3 regions of the Streptomyces sp. NBC_00385 genome follow, and region 3 is predicted to be linked to each of the others. Evidence: riboswitches for the same ligand, from Rfam matches in the RefSeq annotation. Region 3 holds a riboswitch; each other region holds the start of a gene.
What was found. A riboswitch is a leader RNA that binds a small molecule or an ion and turns the genes downstream of it on or off. The one in region 3 is predicted to bind cyclic di-AMP.

Region 1 (4,423 bases), 3.5 Mb from region 3:
TTCCGGCATCCCCGTGACCATCGCCAAGGCCGATGGCAACCCGGTGAACGCGGCCTCCATGCTCGCCGTGCTCGGACTCGGCGCGCAGGGCGGCGAGGAGATCGTCCTCGCGTCCGAGGCCGACAACGCCGAAGCCGCTCTGGACCGTCTGTCCAAGCTGGTCGCCGAGGGGCTCGACGAGCTTCCGGAGACCGTCTGACCCCGACGGGCCATGACCGCGGGAATTCCCGCGAAAGAGCCGCGACACCCCCGACCGGGTGCCGCGGCTCTTTCGTTCAGCGCCCTCGTTCAGCGCTTTCGTTCAGGCAAAAGTCGCGGGTCGCCGAATGGCTCGGCGGGGGCGAATTGGGCAGCAGAAAGAAAGCCCCTCGAAATGCCCACTCTTTGTATACGGCGCACTTGTTAATGACGGCCGCTCGGGGTGTTTACGGCATGTTGCGAAGTCCTCACCCGGCCGGTCCGGGCCACGGCGGACTCCGTCCGGCCGGGGCTGCGCAGCCGGTACGCGCCGGCGGCCCGCTCGGCGTGCTGGGCGGTCAGCGCCCGTGCCCTCTCCGCGTCCCCTCGTGCCACGGCGTCCACGATGGCTCCGTGCTCGGCCCAGGAATCGGCCGGACGGGCCGGGGAATCGATCGCGTACATCCAGGTGGTCTTGTGCCGTAGCTGGGTGAGCAGCGCGATCAGGCCGGGGCTGCCGGAGGCCTGCGCGAGCGTCTCGTGGAACCAGCCGCCCAGGGAGCGCAGGTCCTCGCCCTCGCCCCGCCGGGCGCGCTCCTGGCCGAGCCTGACCAGGCCGCGCAGCACCTTGAGGTGCGCGTCCGAGCGGCGGTGGGCGGCGCGGGCCGCACCGAGCGGCTCCAGCAGCATCCGGACCTCCAGGAGGTCGGCGGCCTCCTGCTCGGTGGGCTCGGCCACGCAGGCTCCGGCGTGCCTGCGGGTGACCACGAACCCTTCGGACTCCAGGGTGCGCAGCGCTTCCCGTACCGGCACCCGGGAGACCCCGTAACGCCGTGCGAGCACCTCCTCGGTGAGTCGGCTGCCGCGTTCGAAGACACCTGAGACGATGTCTTCACGGATTGCCGTGCATACCGAATGCGCCGGAATGCGCATGTCCGAACCTCCGCCTTAATCCCCGCGAAACGCGGCCGATCGACGCCTGTCCTGCGACTCTATTGCAATGCGGTCGCATTTCCGACGGCGGGTGGAAATTCATGAATATCTTTTGGTCACCGGGCCGTTCCGGAACGACCACCGCGGACCGCCGCGGCACGGGACACGGCGAAGGCCCCGGCGTGGTGCCGGGGCCTTGAGCGAGGGGTCGTCGGCCGGTCAGACGGAGACGCCGTGGGCGCGCAGGTAGGCGACCGGGTCCATGTCGGAGCCGTACGAGGGCGTGGTGCGGGCCTCGAAGTGGAGGTGCGGGCCGGTCGAGTTGCCGGTGGAGCCGGAGAGGCCGATCTGCTGGCCGGCACCGACGCTCTGGCCGACGGACACGCCGATCGAGGAGAGGTGGCCGTACTGGGTGTACGTGCCGTCCGTCATCCGCAGCACGATGTTGTTGCCGTACGCCCCGCCCCAGCCGGCCTCGACGACCGTACCGGCGCCGACGGCGACGACGGAGCTGCCGGAAGCGGCGTGGAAGTCGATGCCGGAGTGGCTGCCGGAGGACCACATGGAGCCGCTGGACTTGTAGCCGGTGCTCACGTACGAACCGGCGACGGGGAGCTGGAAGGAGCCGAGCCGGGTGCGCTCGGCGGAACGGGCGGCGCGGGCGGCGCTCTCGCGGGCCTTCTCGGCCCGGGCGGCCTTCGCCTTCGCGGCGGCCTCGGCCTTCGCGGCAGCCTTGGCTTCGGCCTTCTTCCTGGCCTCGGCCTTCTTCTTCGCGGCGGCGTTGGCTGCCTCGGCCTTCTTCTCGGCGACGTCGGCCTGGTGCTGCTGCGCGTCCGCCTGGGCGTCGATCCGCTCGGCGAGGACGTTCTCGATGGCGATGACCTGGGTGAGGCCGGTGTCGCCGGCGGCGGGGGCCCCGGTGTCCGCGGCGAGGGCCGGGGAGGCCAGTCCTCCGATGACGCCGGTGGTGGCCAGGGTCGCGATGCCGACGGCCTTCGCGCCGCTGCGCGTCAGACGGCCCGGGGCACGATGCTTCCCGGTGGCACGGGTGAACGCCATGAAGTGGCTGGTCCTTTCCTTCCTTCTCGCCTACCGGGTTAGCTGACGGGTTCGGAGCAGGAAGGTCTCCTACGGATCACCGGTTCCCTGCGGGACACGGCCACCCGATTCACCCCAGGGACTGCGTGGGTCCCCGGCTCCCCAGGCTCGCGCCTGACGGGGACTCGGCGATGACTGCCCGGTATGTCACGGATGCGGCATACGAGTGGCGGACAGCGGAGCCGACGCTAAGCGGGGGCACTTCCCGTCACCAAACGGACAGGCCGTTTTGTAGCGCATCCCACAGGGCAGACAGGCAGCCTCTCCACCAAAGCGGACAAAAGGAAGGTCCCGGCGGAGACCGCTCCGCCGGGACCTTGCGTCACTCTTCCGTTCGCCCTGGTACGGGGCGAGATGACCGGTGTGCTCAGCCGGTCACGACCGACACCTCACCGATGCCGAGGGCCCGGACCGGGTCGGCGATCTGTGCGGCGTCCCCGACGAGAACCGTGACCAGCCGGTCCTCCGGGAAGGCGTTGACCACGGCCGCCGTCGCCTCCACCGTGCCGGTGTCGGCGAGGCGCGCGTAGAGCTGCGCCTGGTAGTCGTCCGGGAGATGCTGCTCGACCTGGTCGGCGAGGGTACCGGCGACGGAGGCCGCCATCTCGAACTTCAGCGGGGCGACGCCCACGAGGTTCTGCACGGCCGTCTCGCGCTCGGCGTCCGTCAGCCCTTCGGCCGCCAGGGTCCGCAGGACCTTCCACAGGTCCTCCAGCGCCGGGCCGGTGGACTCGGTGTCCACGGAACCGCTGATGGCGAGCATGGCGGCGCCCGTGGCCCCGGAGGCGGAGTCCGGAGCCGTCGAGCGCAGCACCTGGGCGAAGGCCCGCACGCCGTAGGTGTAGCCCTTCTCCTCGCGCAGCACCCGGTCGAGCCGGGAGGTGAGCGTGCCGCCCAGGCAGTAGGTGCCGAGCACCTGGGCCGCCCAGACGCTGTCGTGCCGGTCGGCGCCGATCCGGCCGATCAGCAACTGCGTCTGCACCGCGCCGGGACGGTCCACGATCACCACACGGCCCGCGTCGTCGGCGGTGATCGGCGGGACGGGGCGCGGCTCCGCGGTGTTGCCCGACCAGTCACCGACGGTGTCGGCGAGCAGCGCGTCCAGGTCGATTCCGGTCAGGTCGCCCACGACCACGGCGGTCGCGGTGGACGGGCGGATGTGTGCGTCGTAGAAGGCGCGCACGGCCGCGGAGTCGATCCGGGCCACGGTCTCCTCGGTGCCCTGGCGCGGACGCGACATACGGGCCGTGGCCGGGAACAGCTCCTTGGAGAGCTGCTTGGCGGCACGCCGGGCCGGGTTGGCCTGCTCGTGCGGGATCTCGTCCAGCCGGTTGCCCACGAGACGCTCGATCTCGCTGTCGGCGAAGGCCGGAGCCCGCAGCGCCTCGGCGACGAGGCCGAGCGCCTTGGCCAGCCGGGAGGCCGGAACCTCCAGGGAGACCCGGACGCCGGGATGGTCGGCGTGGGCGTCCAGCGTGGCGCCGCACCGCTCCAGCTCGGCGGCGAACTCCTCGGCGCTCTGCTTGTCGGTGCCCTCGGACAGGGCGCGGGACATGATCGTGGCGACCCCGTCCAGCCCTTCGGGCTCGGCGTCCAGGGGGGCGTCGAGGAAGATCTCGACGGCGACGACCTGCTGGCCGGGACGGTGGCAGCGCAGGACCGTGAGGCCGTTGGGCAGGGAGCCGCGCTCGGGCGCGGGGAAGGCCCAGGGCCTGGCCACGCCGGGGGCGGGCTGCGGGTGGTACTCCATCGAAACTCCAGTCGCGGCAGCGTCGGTCACTTGTCCGCTCCTTCGTGCGCGTCGGTGTCGGTCGCGGCGGCATCCGCCTCTTCGGCGGCTTCGGCGGGCTCGACCGGCTCGTACACCAGCACCGCCCGGTTGTCGGGCCGCAGCTGGGCCCTGGCGGCCGCCTTGACCTCCTCGGCGGTCACGTCGAGCACCCGGTGCACGGCGGTCAGGGCGAGCTGCGGGTCACCGAACAGCACGGCGAACCGGCACAGTTCGTCGGCGCGGCCCGCGACGGTACCGAGGCGGTCCAGCCACTCGCGCTCCAACTGCGCCTGAGCGCGCTCCATCTCCTCGGGCGTGGGGCCTTCCTCGGCGAACCGGGCCAGCTCCTCGTCGACCGCGGTCTCGATCTGCGCCACCTCGACACCGCCGGACGTCTTGACGTCCAGCCAGCCGAGCGAGGGCGCACCCGCCAGGCGCAGCAGC
Region 2 (4,423 bases), 1.2 Mb from region 3:
TCGTTTTCGACACGTTGACGGGCCGGTGAAGTCCCTCCACGGGAGGCGGGCTGTCCTCTGCTGCCGGTGTGCGCCGTCAAGGCGGCCACGGGGATGGTTTGTTCGGGTTCGCCGACGTGGATTCGCCCTCCAAGCCGTGTGGTTGGGGGAACGGGTGCCGAATGCGGGTAGGGGTGCACAGGGCGGGCCTGAGGGCGGCCGACAGGTCCGATCAGGGTCCGATCAGCAGGTCCGGGGCGGGTCGGGCTGTGGGCCAGGGCTGTGGGCCCGGGCGTCGCCCGTGGGGGTGCGCGCGCCGGGGTGTACGCCGGGTGGTCATGAGGGTGGTCATGAGTGCCTCGAACATGCCGTAGAGTTGTGTTTACCGACGCGGGGTGGAGCAGCTCGGTAGCTCGCTGGGCTCATAACCCAGAGGTCGCAGGTTCAAATCCTGTCCCCGCTACTGAAGAATCAGGCCCGGCATGCATACAGCGTGCCGGGCCTGATTCGTTTGTACGGCGTGGGCCCCTGGCCCGTCGGTCCGTGGCCCGCCGGGTTGGCCGGTGCGGGGTCGTATCGCGTTCGCGTACCCCCATTGGCCGACGAGGAGTCGCCCCGCGACCCTGCTCCGGGAAGCCTGGGGGTGGTGCGCGGTACCGTCCGCGGCCGTGGACACACCGGGCAGGAGAGCAGTAGGTGGGGAAGCGGGAGAAGCGGCGGACGAGGCGGGCCGGGGGTGTGCGGACCCGCCGGTTCGTCAGGTTGCTGCCCACGCTGATGATCGTCGGGGGCGTGCTGTTCGACGGTCTCACCCCGCCCGTGTTCACCGCCATTCCGTTGTTCGCGGCGGCCCCGCTGATCGCCGCGCCGTTCTTCTCGCTGGCCAGCACGGTCCGTACCGGCGTCGCCGCGCTGCTGGCCGTCGCCGTGCTGCGGCTGTCCAGCGGCACCCTGCTGCAGGTCGTGCCCTCCATCGAACTGCTCACCGTCCTCACCGTCTCCGTCCTGGCTGTCGTGATCAACGGGGTCGTGCGGCGCAGCAACGAGCAGCTTGCCTCCGCCCGCGTCATCGCGGAGACGGCCATGCGGGCGGTGCTGCCGACACCGTCGGACCGGATCGGCGGGCTTCAGGTGGCCGCGCGGTACGAGGCGGCGCAGGCGGACGAGTTCGTCGGCGGCGACCTGTTCTCTGTGGCGGACAGCCCGCAGGGGGTGCGGCTGGTGGTCGGGGACGTGCGCGGCAAGGGGCTGGATGCCGTGGAGGCGGTGGCGGTGGTCATCGGGGCCTTCCGGGAGGCGGCCGAGCAGGAGGAGACGCTGGAGGGCGTCGCGCTGCGGCTGGAGCGCGCGCTGGCGCGGGAGTCGGACCGGCGTGGTGGCCTGGACGCGTTCGAGGGGTTCATCACCGCCGTGCTCGCCGAGGTCCCGCCGGGGTCGGGCCTGGTGCGGATCGTCAACCGCGGTCACCCCGAGCCTCTGCTGCTGCACACGGACGGGGAGCTGGAGGTGCTCGGTCCGTCGGTGCCGGCGCTGCCGCTGGGGATGGACCTGGGGGTGTGGCCGGACCGGGCCGACGAGTGGGACCTGCCGGCCGGGGCGACGCTCCTCCTCTATACGGACGGCCTCTCCGAGGCCCGTAACGTCGAAGGCGTCTTCTACGACCCTGCCGAGCGGCTGCGGGGACGGATCTTCCCGGGGCCCGAGGAGCTCCTCTCCGCACTGACCGATGACGTGCGGCTGCACACGGGGGGCGAGTCGACGGACGACATGGCGCTGCTCGCGGTCGTGCGGCCCGCCGAGGGGCAGCCCGACCGGCGCAGGACCGTGAAGATCGTCGGTCTGGGCGACGGCGGCGGCTGAGCCGGGTCCCCGCGGTCAAGGTGCGGTGGGAGCAGTGGACGGCGATGCCACCGTCCGTAACCGAAGGGCACCCCTCCGCATAACATTTGACGCAACGTCAGAAACCGGGTGATGACCGAGGGGCGATCAACTCGCCCGATTGCACCCGGTTGTGTCCCGTAAAGTCCAGGCCAAGGACGTGAACGATCAGTGGGAACGGCTTGGAATCGGACCCCGGTGTCTATTAACGTTCGATAACGCAGCGCGGTTGTCCCAGCCGCCGTCAGTGGCGGCACCGTGCGCGAGCGCCGAATTCCGCAAGGGAACCGGGGAACCACCTACATGGGGTGAATCGGGCATCTCTGTCTTGTTTGTGAGACGGAGGAACCCGTAGGAGACCTTCCTGCTCCGAACCCGTCAGCTAACCCGGTAGGCGAGAAGGAAGGAAAGGAGTGCGCCCCCGTGGCGTCCAACAAGCCTGCCCCCGAAGCTCCCTCTCGGTTCCGGTCCGAGCACGGCGATGACTTCGCCACCCGGCCCGCCACCGCATTCGGTACGGAGTGCGGGGCCGACTACGCGACCGATTACGGGACCGATCGGGGCAGCGACTTCGGAAACGACTTCCGCACCGACGAGGCCGGGCCCGACAGGACCTGGGAGGAATGGAACCCCACCGAGGAGTCCATCCGTCCCGTGCGCGGCAAGCACCGCGTCGCCAAGCAGCGCAATGGTCTGGCCCGCAGCTCCACCGTCCTCGGTGTCGGCGTCATCGCGGCCGTCGGTGCGGGTGGCATGGCCACCGCCCAGAGCAAGCCGCCGGTCTCCATCTCTCTTCCCGATTCCATCTCGGACAATCTCCCCGACGCCAAGTCCCTCCCGGGCGTCGGCGCACTGTTCTCGGGAGAGTCGGAGTCCGCTGCGGAGAAGGCTGCGGCCGAGACCGCTTCCGCGCCGCTGACGACCGCCGGTATCACCACCGCCGAGGCCGAGCAGGGAACCACGGACGCCGGTGAGGCACTCCGCGCCCGCATCCTCCAGCAGGCCGAGCAGCAGCAGGACGCCGCCGACGCCGAGGTCAAGGCGGCCGCGGAGAAGGCGGCCGCCGAGAAGGCCGCCGCCGAGGCGAAGAAGCAGCAGGACGCGGCCGAGGCCAAGATCGCCGCCGAGAAGAAGAAGGCGGCGGAGGAGGCTGCGAAGAAGGCGGAGGCGCTGCGGCTCGCCAAGCTCGCCGCCAGCTACGCCATCCCCACCTCCTCGTACACGATCACCTCGACCTTCGGTGAGGCCGGATCGATGTGGTCCTCCGGCTACCACACGGGCCTCGACTTCGCGGCGCCGACCGGTACCCCGATCAAGGCCATCCACACCGGCACGGTCAAGTCGGCCGGCTACTCCGGTTCCTACGGCTACCGCACGGTCCTGGAGTTGGAGGACGGCACGGAGCTGTGGTTCTGCCACCAGTCCTCGATCGACGTCAGCATCGGCCAGAAGGTCACGACGGGCGACACCATCGGACGCGTCGGCGCGACCGGCAACGTGACGGGCCCGCACCTCCACCTGGAGGTCCACACCCCGGACGGCACCGGCATCGACCCGATGGCCTGGCTGCAGGCCCGGGGCCTGACGGTCTGAGACCGCTTCCTGCGGAACGGTCCGAGGGGACCGTTTCCCCGGGACGGTCCGAGGGGGCCGCTTTCGGAGGACGGTCCGAGGGGACCGTTTCCTCAGGACGGTCCGAGACCGCCCCCTTCACGCCGGTTCTCCGGCCACGAAACCCCGGCAGCCCTGACGCTCACCCCCCGACGTCAGGGCTGCCGGTCTGTCCCCGCCACTTCCACATCCGCTGCCGGTCTGTCTCCGTCACTTCCGCATCCCCGCGTCCACCGGTTCAGATGTACAGGCCACGGAATAGCGGAGCCCGTGGAGGTGGTTGTTCCACCCATGACTTCTCTCCGCAAGCTCGGTTCCTCCAGCCTCCAGGTCTTCCCGCTCGCCCTCGGGGGCAACGTCTTCGGCTGGACCGCCGACGAGGCGCAGTCCTTCGCGGTGCTCGACGCGTACGCGGCGGCCGGCGGCAACTTCATCGACACCGCCGACGCCTACTCGGCCTGGGTCCCCGGCAACGAGGGCGGCGAGTCGGAGACCCTCATCGGCAAGTGGCTCGCCGCACGCGGCAACCGCTCCGACATCGTCGTGGCCACCAAGGTCGGCTCACACCCTGCCTACAAGGGGCTCTCCGCCACCACCATCAAGGCGGCTGTCGAGGAGTCGCTGCGCCGGCTCGGCACCGACCACATCGATCTCTACTACACGCACTTCGACGACGAGACGGTCCCGGTCGAGGAGATCATCACCGCCCTCGACCAGCTGGTGAAGGACGGCAAGGTCCGCGAGATCGCCGCATCCAACATCAGCCCGGAGCGGCTCCGCGCCTCGCTGGACTTCTCCGAGCGCGAGGGGCTTGCCCGCTACGTGGCTCTGCAGCCCCACTACAACCTCGTCTCCCGCGACACGTACGAGGGCGAGCTCCAGGACACCGCAGCCGACGCCGGGCTCGCGGCCGTCCCGTACTTCGCCCTCGCCTCCGGCTTCCTCACCGGCAAGT
Region 3 (4,423 bases):
CGGTCGGCTCCCTGTCGAACACCAGTAGCCGACATCCGCGCGCAGTTCTCCGGCATGCTCCACCGGCTTCGGCAAGGGCTGTCCTGGGTCGACATGCCTCTTACGTGGGGACCCGTCCATCCCATGCGGGAACGGCAACTCGTCTGGTGGAAGAAGGGTGCCTGGCCCGAGGTCATGGCGGTTCTGGGCGCGGACCGCAGGGGGGTAGAGGCATATCAGCGTCCGACTCCGCCGCAGCTCACGGTCACAGGAGTGCTCCGTGGCAGCCTGCTGTCAGTACGAAGCGAGGCTCCCAAGGTCAAAGGGGCGTCAGGAACCTTCCCGGAGGCTCCTTCCTTGCCCGGGTGAAACCAACCCGTCCCCGTCGTGCTCGCAGCCGCCGAACGGGACCCCGGGCGCATCGACGGGCCGGACACCCTGGACCTCGCGCGGCGTGACAACCAACACCTCGGTTACGGTCACGGAATCCACTACTGCCTGGGAGCGCCGCTCGCCCGGCTGGAGGGGCAGGCCGCGCTCGCCACGCTTCTGGAGCGCCTTCCTGGCCTGCGACTTGCGGGAGAACCTGCCGATTTGCGGTGGCGTGGCGGGCTCATCATGCGCGGACTGCGCACCCTGCCGGTGGAGTTCACGCCGGGGCCGGTGCGCGGTGAAGGTGACACTCTGTCAACTCTGTGACTTTCACGTGATCTCTGCTGCATCGACTTGTGACACACGTTCGAGTCCCGCTAGGTTCACCGTTCGACTCACCAGTCACTCGTCAGTCACACGGAAGGCATCCCCATGGGCTCCGCGAACGGCAGACACCGTCGCCCTCGGCAGGCACCCGCGATCATCGTCGCCGCAGGCGTGACCGGTTCGGCCATCGCCATCCCGCTGCTCGGCGCGGCAGGTGCGCACGCCGCCGACGCCTCGACCTGGGACCGCGTGGCCGAGTGCGAGAGCGGCGGCATGTGGAGCGCCGACCTCGGCAACGGCTACTACGGCGGCCTGCAGTTCTCGCAGGAGGTCTGGAAGTCGTACGGCGGCGAGTCGTACGCCGAGCGCGCCGACCTCGCCAGCCGCTCGCAGCAGATCGCCGTGGCGGAGAAGGTCCTGGAGGACCAGGGGCCGAAGGCATGGCCCAGCTGTGCGGTCATCTCCGGTCTCGTCGTGGACAGCGGCCTGCCGGGGGTGGACCCGGGCAGCACTCCGTCCGCCGACCCGACGGAGAGCGTGGATCCGTCCGCGAGCGCCGATCCGTCCGCGAGTACCGACCCGTCCGAGGGCGCGACCTCGTCGGACGACGCGTCGTCGGGGGCGAAGGCGCCGTCGGGCGACGCGAAGGACGACGCGAAGCCGGACGCGTCGGCCACGCCCTCCGCCACCCCCTCCACGACGCCCTCGGGTGATGCCTCGGGCGCCGAGAAGGGCACCTCGGGGCAGGAGAAGGGCGGCAAGCACCGCGGCACGCCGGCCCCCGAGGAGACCCGGGAGAGCGGCCGCAGTGGTGACCGGGACGCGGGGCGGCATGCTTCGCGTGGTGCCGGTGACGCACGCGACACCGGCGCCCCGGCTGCTGACGGTGCGTACACCGTCCGTGCGGGCGACAACCTGTGGGCGATTGCTGATGCACAGCAGCTGCCCGGCGGGTGGACGGCTCTGTACGAGGCCAACAAGGCCGAGGTGGGCTCCGACCCCGACCTCATCCTGCCTGGCCAGAGCCTCGATCTCGGCGTGAAGGCCGAATGAGCGCGGTCTGATGATCAGCTGAAAACACCCCAAATATTGGGGTAGTTAAGAGGCCTATGTCCCACTTTTGACCAAGTGAGACATGGGTCTCTTTGCGTGAACTGGCGTGTCTTGTCCGGGAGGTACCGCCGCATCCGTTCCCACCTGCGCAAACAGTGCTTCTTCGGGTGCAAGTAAGGGCTGTTTATCCGGTATGTCCATCTTTGGATATGAGGGTTGGTGTGTTTACGGTCGGAACCGCTCGCACCGCGGGCCCCGTCGATCGTCACGCCGAATCCTGCCGTCGGTCGAAGGGAACAGACGCGTAAAGCGCCGTAGGCAGGAGCGGGGGACCCAGGTAGGCGCCGGGCCCGATCGTCGCAAGACGCATCAGGACCGGCTTGGGGTGAAGTCGCGTGCTAGGACGTGCGACCGGGCAACTCACTTGGCCCGAACCCGACAGCTCACCTCGTAGGCGTCGGTGAGGAGAAGTCTCGATGCTGCTCAACAGCAAGGGCAACAAGCACCGTCGCCCGTCCAAGGCCGTCCGTATCGCCACGCTCGCCGGTGTCACCGGTGCCGCCATCGCCGTGCCCCTGATGGGTGCGACCGGCGCCTCCGCCGCCTCCGTCTCCACGTGGGACGCCGTCGCCCAGTGCGAGTCCGGCGGCAACTGGTCCATCAACACCGGCAACGGTTACTACGGTGGCCTGCAGTTCTCGCAGTCCAGCTGGGCGGCCGCAGGCGGCACCCAGTACGCGGCCCGTGCCGACCTGGCCACCAAGGCTCAGCAGATCGCCACCGCCGAGAAGCTCCTCGCCCTGCAGGGCCCGGGCGCCTGGGCCTGCGCCGGCGCCGGCAACCTGAGCAACGACGGTGTCGACCCGGGCGTCGACACCGGCTCCTCCGCCGCCAAGACCGAGACCGCCCCGAAGCAGGAGTCCGCGCCGGTCCAGAAGGCCGAGCCGAAGAAGGCCGAGCGCGCCGAGGCCCCCTCCACCAACCGCTCCGAGCGCTCGGCCGCCCCCAAGGCCGAGTCGAAGACCGTCACGACCCCGACCGGCAAGAAGGTCGAGAAGGGTGACGGCGAGTACAAGGTCGTCACCGGCGACTCCCTGAGCAAGATCGCCGCCGACCACGAGGTCGAGGGCGGCTGGGAGCAGCTCTTCAAGCTGAACAAGGACATCGTCACGGACGCCGACCTGATCTACCCCGGTCAGCAGCTGCACCTGACGAAGTAGTCGCGATCTCTCCTCGCTGATGACCCCGGCCGCCCCGGCCCGGTGCGCACCTTCCCCCCGTGCGTTCCGGTCCGGGGTGAGCCGGTTTCTGCGTTGATCGTTCAACTGTTGTAGTTACTAGCCAGTAAATTTCTGGCCTTTTGCCCCGCTGTGCCTGCCCTTGGGTCCTTTTTCGTCCCAGGGGACGGGCGGTCGGCCGGTTGGGGCGGCCGGGCCGGTTAGGCTCTTGTCGCAAGGCCAAAGCGACCCTGCACCACAAGCGTCACATCCCAGAAGGAGATGCCTCGTGCCGTCCATCGACGTCGTCGTAGCCAGGGAAATCCTCGACTCCCGCGGAAACCCCACGGTCGAGGTCGAGGTCGGCCTCGACGACGGCAGCACGGGCCGTGCTGCTGTTCCGTCCGGCGCCTCCACCGGCGCGTTCGAGGCCATTGAGCTTCGCGACGGCGACCCCAACCGCTACCACGGCAAGGGCGTCGAGAAGGCCGTCCTCGCCGTGATCGAGCAGATCGGCCCGGAGCTCGTCGGCTACGACGCGACCGAGCAGCGGCTGATCGACCAGGCGATGTTCGACCTGGACGCCACGGAGAACAAGGGCTCGCTCGGCGCCAACGCCATCCTCGGCGTCTCGCTCGCCGTGGCCCACGCCGCCTCCGAGGCCTCGGACCTGCCGCTGTTCCGCTACCTCGGTGGCCCGAACGCGCACCTGCTGCCCGTCCCGATGATGAACATCCTCAACGGTGGGTCGCACGCCGACTCCAACGTGGACATCCAGGAGTTCATGATCGCGCCGATCGGCGCGGAGTCCTTCTCCGAGGCCCTGCGCTGGGGCGCCGAGGTCTACCACACGCTGAAGAAGGTCCTGAAGACCAAGGGCCTGTCCACGGGTCTCGGTGACGAGGGCGGCTTCGCGCCGAACCTGGAGTCGAACCGCGCCGCCCTGGACCTCATCGTCGAGGCCATCAAGGAAGCCGGCTACGCCCCGGGCAAGGACATCGCGCTCGCGCTCGACGTCGCCGCCTCGGAGTTCTACAAGGACGGCAAGTACGAGTTCGAGGGCAAGTCCCGCTCGGCCGCCGAGATGACCGAGTACTACGAGGAGCTCGTCTCCGCGTACCCGCTGGTCTCCATCGAGGACCCGCTGTACGAGGACGACTGGGCCGGTTGGAAGGTCATCACCGACAAGATCGGCGCCAAGGTGCAGATCGTCGGCGACGACCTCTTCGTCACCAACCCGGAGCGGCTGTCCCGCGGCATCGAGGAGGGCTCGGCCAACGCCCTGCTCGTCAAGGTCAACCAGATCGGTTCGCTGACCGAGACCCTGGACGCCGTCGAGCTGGCCCAGCGCAACGGCTTCAAGTGCATGATGTCGCACCGTTCCGGCGAGACCGAGGACGTCACCATCGCCGACCTCGCGGTCGCCGTGAACTGCGGTCAGATCAAGACCGGCGCCCCGGCCCGCTCGGACCGCG

Region 1: linked by a shared signal. The riboswitch ahead of OG959_RS07555 (M23 family metallopeptidase) and the one ahead of OG959_RS23490 (transglycosylase family protein) in region 3 are both predicted to bind cyclic di-AMP.
Region 2: linked by a shared signal. The riboswitch ahead of OG959_RS17640 (M23 family metallopeptidase) and the one ahead of OG959_RS23490 (transglycosylase family protein) in region 3 are both predicted to bind cyclic di-AMP.

The regions. Positions count from the first base shown of each region.
Region 1 is NZ_CP107951.1:1,733,026-1,737,448, forward strand. Features, by position in the region: gene OG959_RS07545 (HPr family phosphocarrier protein) at 1-199, shown strand, start outside; gene OG959_RS07550 (GntR family transcriptional regulator) at 403-1,110, opposite strand; gene OG959_RS07555 (M23 family metallopeptidase) at 1,330-2,169, opposite strand; cyclic di-AMP (ydaO/yuaA leader) riboswitch at 2,183-2,349, opposite strand; gene OG959_RS07560 (M16 family metallopeptidase) at 2,576-3,958, opposite strand; gene OG959_RS07565 (M16 family metallopeptidase) at 3,985-4,423, opposite strand, start outside.
Region 2 is NZ_CP107951.1:4,002,357-4,006,779, reverse strand. Features, by position in the region: tRNA gene OG959_RS17650 (tRNA-Met) at 369-442, shown strand; gene OG959_RS17645 (PP2C family protein-serine/threonine phosphatase) at 676-1,839, shown strand; cyclic di-AMP (ydaO/yuaA leader) riboswitch at 2,115-2,269, shown strand; gene OG959_RS17640 (M23 family metallopeptidase) at 2,281-3,450, shown strand; gene OG959_RS17635 (aldo/keto reductase) at 3,760-4,423, shown strand, end outside.
Region 3 is NZ_CP107951.1:5,250,041-5,254,463, forward strand. Features, by position in the region: partial or broken gene OG959_RS23480 (cytochrome P450) at 355-678, shown strand; gene OG959_RS23485 (transglycosylase family protein) at 784-1,731, shown strand; cyclic di-AMP (ydaO/yuaA leader) riboswitch at 2,032-2,203, shown strand; gene OG959_RS23490 (transglycosylase family protein) at 2,208-2,951, shown strand; gene eno (phosphopyruvate hydratase) at 3,238-4,423, shown strand, end outside.